One region of the Rhizobium rosettiformans genome, then DNA from elsewhere that is predicted to be linked to it. Evidence: riboswitches for the same ligand, from Rfam matches in the RefSeq annotation. Region 1 holds a riboswitch; the other holds the start of a gene.
What was found. Region 1 has a riboswitch for thiamine pyrophosphate ahead of thiC (phosphomethylpyrimidine synthase ThiC). Riboswitches for the same ligand answer to the same signal wherever they lie in the genome.
Positions count from the first base shown of each region.

Region 2: it holds a riboswitch for thiamine pyrophosphate, as region 1 does, so the genes downstream of both, thiD (bifunctional hydroxymethylpyrimidine kinase/phosphomethylpyrimidine kinase) here and thiC (phosphomethylpyrimidine synthase ThiC) in region 1, are expected to answer to the same signal.

Region 1 is NZ_CP032405.1:1,197,081-1,200,478, reverse strand. It holds gene thiC (phosphomethylpyrimidine synthase ThiC) at 1-1,415, opposite strand, end outside; TPP riboswitch at 1,507-1,637, opposite strand; gene D4A92_RS05745 (MBL fold metallo-hydrolase) at 1,695-2,780, opposite strand; gene ffh (signal recognition particle protein) at 3,089-3,398, shown strand, end outside.
Region 2 is NZ_CP032405.1:1,769,199-1,772,596, forward strand. It holds gene D4A92_RS08450 (peptide chain release factor 3) at 1-693, shown strand, start outside; gene D4A92_RS08455 (HAD-IA family hydrolase) at 740-1,414, opposite strand; TPP riboswitch at 1,541-1,637, shown strand; gene thiD (bifunctional hydroxymethylpyrimidine kinase/phosphomethylpyrimidine kinase) at 1,693-2,508, shown strand; gene D4A92_RS08465 (GFA family protein) at 2,505-2,900, opposite strand; gene D4A92_RS08470 (pirin family protein) at 2,969-3,398, opposite strand, start outside.

The DNA of each region.
Region 1 (3,398 bases):
TAGCAGAGCATGGCCGTGCCGAACCAGCCGATCATCGCCGCCCCAATGCCCGAGGTGATGTGGTCGTAACCCGGCGCGATATCCGTCGTCAGCGGCCCCAGCGTGTAGAAGGGGGCCTCGCCGCAGGTCTTCAGCTGCTTGTCCATGTTTTCCTTGATCTTGTGCATGGGAACATGGCCGGGACCCTCGATCATCACCTGGCAATCTTTCTCCCAGGCAATCTTGGTCAGCTCACCCAGCGTCTCCAGCTCGGCAAACTGGGCGGCATCATTGGCATCGGCAATCGAGCCGGGGCGCAAGCCATCGCCCAACGAGAAGGAGACATCGTAGGCGCGGCAGATGTCGCAGATTTCCTCGAAATGCTCGTAGAGGAAGCTCTCTTTGTGATGATGCAGACACCACTTGGCCATGATCGAACCACCGCGCGAAACGATGCCGGTGACGCGGTTGACGGTCAGCGGGATGTAATGCAGTCGCACGCCGGCATGGATGGTGAAGTAGTCGACGCCCTGCTCGGCCTGTTCGATCAGCGTGTCGCGATAGACCTCCCAGGTCAGATCCTCGGCAATGCCGCCGACCTTTTCCAGCGCCTGGTAGAGCGGCACGGTGCCGATCGGCACGGGTGAATTGCGCAGGATCCAGTCGCGGATGTTGTGAATGTTGCGGCCGGTCGAGAGATCCATGACCGTGTCGGCGCCCCAGCGGATCGCCCAGACCATCTTCTCGACTTCCTCAGCCATGGAGGAGGTGACGGCCGAGTTGCCGATATTGGCGTTGATCTTCACCAGGAAATTCCGGCCGATGATCATAGGCTCCAGTTCGGGATGGTTGATGTTGGCGGGAATGATTGCCCGGCCCAGAGCGATCTCTTGGCGGACGAATTCCGGCGTCACGTGATCGGGGATCGCGGCGCCGAAGCTTTCGCCGTCGCGGATGAGCGCTTCTTTCATGGCCTTGCGGGCAAGGTTTTCGCGGATCGCCACATATTCCATTTCCGGCGTGATGATGCCGGCGCGGGCATAGGCGAGCTGTGTGACGGCCTTGCCGCCCGTTGCGCGAAGCGGCTGATGTTTCACGGGAAACGCCGGCGTGAGTTTCTCTGCGGAGACGAAGCCGTTGTCCTCTGGCTTTACATCGCGGCCGTCATAGGCCTCCACATCGCCGCGCTGCCTGACCCAATCCAGACGGCGGCGGGCAAGGCCTTGATCGATTGCGATGGTTGCCAGCGGATCTGTGTAGGGACCTGAGGAATCGTAGACATTAACCGGTGGTTCGCCCGAAGTCGGGTGCAGCGCGATCTGGCGCAGGGGTACGCGAATGTCCGGATGCATGTCTCCTGCTAAGAAGATCTTGGTCGAGGCGGGAAGCGGCCCGGTGGTGACGTCGGGCTTTGGGAAGTTAGGGGCAATGTTCATCATGGAGCTCCAAGTGTTCAGGTTGGAGACCCAGTCATGTCAGCCGGAATGATGGAAAGACGCCACGGGATTCGGGTTTTCGAATCGTCGTTCTGCAGCGCTCGCACCGTCCCTACGCCAGTATGAACTGGATCAGGTTCAACGGGTCATCGCGCTGCTCGTCCCTTGCGGTTTGGCGTAGCGAAATCTCAGCCCCTTGTCGGGACACCCCTGGTGAATGCTTCAAGTCTGGCCAAAAGCTCGGCTGCTGTCAACGAGCCTTTGGGGAGCCTTCGGGCCTCAGGCGCCGGCGCGCGGCACCTCGAACTGCTGGCCGGGGCGCAGGCCCTTGAAGCGCCCGCTGCCGATCCCGGCAGCAGACATCGCTGTCGCGAGCGCCTTCGGCGGATCGTCGATGCCTTCATTGGTCAGCTGGAAGGTGCCGAAATGGTGGCCGATGCCGAAAGCCGCGCCGCTCGAACGAAAGCCTGAAATCGCCTCCTCCGGGTTCTGGTGCTGCGCCTTCATGAACCAGCGCGGCTCATAGGCACCGATCGGCATGATCGCGAGCCTGATGTCGCCATGCTTTTCCCTGACTTCGCGATAATGCTTGCCCTCGGCATAGCCGGTGTCGCCGATATGGTAGATCTTGCCGGCCGGGGTCTCGATGACAAAGGCGGCCCAGAGTGCCATGCGCCGGTCACCCATGCCGCGTGCGGACCAGTGATGGCAGGGCTCGCAGTGGAAGACGAATCCACCTCCGAGATCGAGCCGATCGCCCCAGTCCATGACAGTGGTTCGAGAAAATGGATTTGCCGCGCGAATGATCGTGTCATTGCCGAGCGGTGTGATGATTTGCGGATTGTGCGCACGCACCAGCTTGTTGAGCGTCGCGACGTCGAGATGGTCGTAGTGATTGTGGGTTACGATCACGATGTCGATCTTCGGCAGGTCATCGAAGGCGACGCCGGGCGGATTGTTGCGTTTCGGCCCGGCAAAGGGCACGGGGCTCGCGCGTTCCGACCAGACCGGGTCGGTCAGGATGTTCAAGCCGGCCGTCTGGATGAGCAGCGTTGCATGGCCGACCATGGTGACGACAAGCCGGCTTCCTTCGATGCGGGGTTCCGGCTTCGTGGTGACGACGTCGGCGGCCGTGACCGGTTTCGGCCATTCCATCTTGCCGCCTTCGAACTGCCAGCGGAGCAGGTCGGAGAGACCACGGGGCTCTTCGCCACCCGGGTTGAAGAAAACCTTGCCATCGAAATGATCCGACATGGGGCCGGAATAATAGCGGTTGCCCGCATGTGCCTCGCGCAAGCCGAGACCTCCGAGTGTTGCGACAACAAGGCCGAAGCCCGACCATTTGAGAAAGCTGCGTCTGTTCATGGCATACCCATATGTGGTTTCGTCGGTTGTACGACAATGGGCGTGCCGCAGATCGTCAACTCCGCGTGAAGTCCTTGTTCCTCCGGACTTCGCTTGACTTCCCGGCCGTTTTCCTGTTTATCCGCCGCAATCTGCGAAGAGACGAGCACTCCGAGCCGCCGACCGGGACCCGTGAAGGTATAAAGAGATCCCGGAGGTCAACACCCGACAGCGCGTTGCGCCCTCGGGTGCTTTTTGGCTTTGCGTCTTGTTTTCCGCGCGGAGAAGACCGAGGTTTCGGGTGTCCGAAACCATGCAAGGAAGAGCCGATGTTTGAGAACCTCCAGGACCGTCTTGGATCCATTCTGAATGGACTGACCGGCCGTGGCGCGCTGTCCGAGGCGGATGTCTCGGCTGCTCTGCGCGAGGTCCGTCGTGCTCTTCTCGAGGCCGACGTGGCCCTCGAAGTGGTCCGCGCCTTCACCGAAAAGGTCCGCGAAAAGGCCGTTGGCGCCTCGGTCCTGAAATCGATCAAGCCCGGGCAGATGGTCGTCAAGATCGTCCATGACGAGCTGGTCGAAATGCTCGGCACGGAAGGTGTGTCGATCGATCTCAATGCCGCAGCGCCCGTCGTCATCA
Region 2 (3,398 bases), 570 kb from region 1:
AACATGGACCCGAACCACCGCGACCGCATCGCCTTTGCCCGCATTTGCTCCGGCAAGCTCGAGCGCGGCATGAAGGCGCGCTTGGCCCGCACCGGCAAGCAGATGGGCCTGACGGCGCCGCAGTTCTTCTTCGCCTCGCAGCGCCAGCTAGCAGATACGGCCTATGCCGGTGACGTCGTCGGCATCCCGAACCACGGGACGCTGCGCATCGGCGACACGCTGACCGAAGGCGAAAACCTCGTCTTCCAGGGCGTGCCGAACTTCTCGCCGGAGATCCTGCGCCGCGTGCGGCTGGAAGATGCAATGAAGGCGAAGAAGCTGAAGGAAGCTTTGCAGCAGATGGCCGAAGAGGGCGTCGTGCAGCTCTTTTCGCCGGAAGACGGCTCGCCGGCCATCGTCGGCGTCGTCGGTGCGCTGCAGCTCGACGTCCTGAAGGAGCGACTGCAGGGCGAATACGGTCTGCCGGTGTCCTTCGAAATGTCGCGCTTCTCCGTCTGCCGCTGGATCTCGGCCGAGAACAAGGACGATCTGGAAAAGTTCATGACCCAGCGCCGCGGCGACATCTGCCGAGATCTCGACGGCGACCCGGTCTTCATGGCGCAGGACCAGTTCTCGCTGCGCTACGAGTCCGAGCGTTACCCCGCGATCAAGATGGTCGCCATCAAGGAATATCACGTCGCCAAGGCGGCGTGAGTTTGGTCGAGAGCGGTGACGGTTACGCCGTCACCGCAGCGTAGGTTCATTCTGCTGCCTTGATCCGCAGTCCCAGGGAAGCGTCGAACTCCACCCTAAGCGTCTCATAGCTCGCAATTGTCGGATGGCTGGTCTCCAGCGGATGGGCATGGGTCGCCGTGATCACCGCGACATCGGCGCCCGCCGCTTCTCCGGCTCTGACGCCGGCCAGCACATCCTCAAACACCAGGCAGCGGGACGGATCGAACCCGAGCCGCTCTGCACCGAGCCGGTAGCCGGCGGGATCCGGCTTGCCGATCTTCACGTCCTCCGCCGTGACGATCTTGAGCGGCTGCGGCAGGCCGGCGGCCCCGATGCGGGCGCGGGCGAGGGCGGAGGGTGCCGAGGTCACAATCGCCCAGCGTTCGGCAGGTAAGCTTTTCAGAAAGTCGATGGCGCCGGGGATCGGCACGATGCCCTCAAGATCCTCGATCTCGCCCCGCTCGACCTCGAGCGCTTCCCTCACCACATCGATGCCGGGCAGGTTCAGCGCGCTGATGGTGTCGATCCCGCGCTTGCCGTGCATGGTGGGCAGGAAGGTTTCGAGATTCAGACCGTGCTTCAATGCCCAGCGGCTCCAGACGCGCTCGGCAGCCGCGATGGAATTGAGCAGCGTTCCGTCCATGTCGAAGAGAAAGCCATCATAGGAGCGGTCGAAAAGCCGGTCGGGGGCGTGATGCAAGGCAATCTCCTCGGGTCGGTTGGATATCCCGGCCTCCCTAGCGGCTCTGGCCGTCGGCTGCAAACTCTGAATGGGAATGACGGGCAGGCACAGGTGACAGGAACGGCGCTGTCGCATAGTCTGACGCCTGAGAGACAGGGGCGTCTGGCGCAAGCCGGGCTGAGAAGCACCCTTTGAACCTGAACCAGATCATGCTGGCGGAGGGAGTCGCTCGGGTGTCGCGCCAGATAGATCCGCGCTGTGCCCGTTGCGTCTTCGTCGCCTTGGGAGACGCAGACATGAGATCATCCACCATCCGCAACGTGCTGACCATCGCCGGCTCCGACCCTTCCGGTGGAGCAGGCATCCAGGCCGATCTCAAGGCCTTCTCGGCCCGCGGTTGCTACGGAATGGCTGTTATCACGGCGCTGACGGCGCAGAACACAAAGGGCGTCTCGGCCGTCGTGCCGCTCGATCCTGGATTTGTCGCCGAGCAGATTCGCATGGTCTTTGCCGATGTGCGCGTGGATGCAGTTAAGATCGGCATGATTGCCAATGCCGGCATCGCATCGGCCGTCGCCGAAGCGCTGAAACCCTATCGCGGCATTCCCGTCGTTCTCGATCCCGTCATGATCGCCAAGGGTGGCGCCTCTCTGCTCGATCCGGATGCGGTCGAAGCCTTGACGTCGGACCTTCTGCCGCTCGCCACGCTTCTGACGCCGAACCTGCCGGAGGCGGCAGCCCTGCTCGGCGATCCCGAGGCTTTCGACCGGCGGATCATGGAATCCCAGGCCGTCAGGCTGACAGCACTCGGACCCCGGGCTGTGCTGCTCAAGGGTGGCCATCTGGCCGGTCCCGAAAGCCCAGATGTCCTGGTTGCGGATGGCCAGGTGACCTGGTTCGAGGCGGATCGGATCGCAACGCGCAATACGCATGGCACCGGCTGCTCGCTGTCGAGTGCGCTTGCTGCCGAGCTGGCGAAAGGGCTTGAGCCGCAGGAGGCCGTGCGTGTTGCCAAAGCCTGGCTCGCGGAGGCCGTCCGGAGTTCTGGCCAGCTGTCGGTGGGCTCAGGACACGGGCCGGTGCATCATTTCCATTCACTCTGGCAGGATTAGTTGTCCCCGTCCTCCGGAAGTCCCTGAACGGCGAAGACAAAGGGCAGGGCGGACCTGCCGAACGACTGGTGTGTCGGAGCGAGTGCTCGGCGCTGGTCGACGCAGCCGAGCCGCAAGCCGATCTCGCCGTCGGCGCTTTCGCGCCACATCGGCGAACCGCAGTTGCCGCAGAAGAACTGATCGCTCGGCCGGCCGCTGTCGCCCATTTTCCGGTAACGCTTGGCCTCGCCGGCCAGAAGCTGAAATTGACCGGGAAGAGCCGCGACTGTGACCCTGTAAGCTGAGCCCGTCAGCTGCTGGCAATCCGTGCAATGGCATACGCCGACGGCCTGTGGATCGACCTCGGCTTTGTAGCGGATTTCGCCGCATTGGCATGCCCCGGTTACGCGCATGTCCTTCTCCGGTAAAAGAAAACCCGGCGCTGGAGACGCCGGGTTGAAGTGAACTTGACTGCGTGGGGTTAATGATCGGCCTTGATAAAGGTTCCGTTCTGCAATTCCTTCATTGCCTGCATCAGCTCTTCGCGCGTGTTCATCACGATCGGTCCGTGCCAGGCGACCGGCTCCTTGATCGGCTTGCCGGTCACCAGCAGGAAGCGGATGCCCTGCTCTCCCGCCTGAACGGTGATCTCGTCGCCGGTGTCGAAGACGACAAGCGTCCGGTTGCCGGAGAGGTCGCGGATATTGAGCTCTTCGCCCATATATTCCTTCTCGACCTTGACGCCGAAGGGCTTGGACGCATCCCGGAACGAGCCGGAGCCGGCAAAGATATAGGCAAAGGCCGAGCGATAGGTATCGACCGGGAAGGTCTTGCGCTTGCCGGGCGGCACGGAGATGTCAAGATAGACCGGGTCGGCGGCGATGCCGTCGACGGGGCCATTCTTGCCCCAG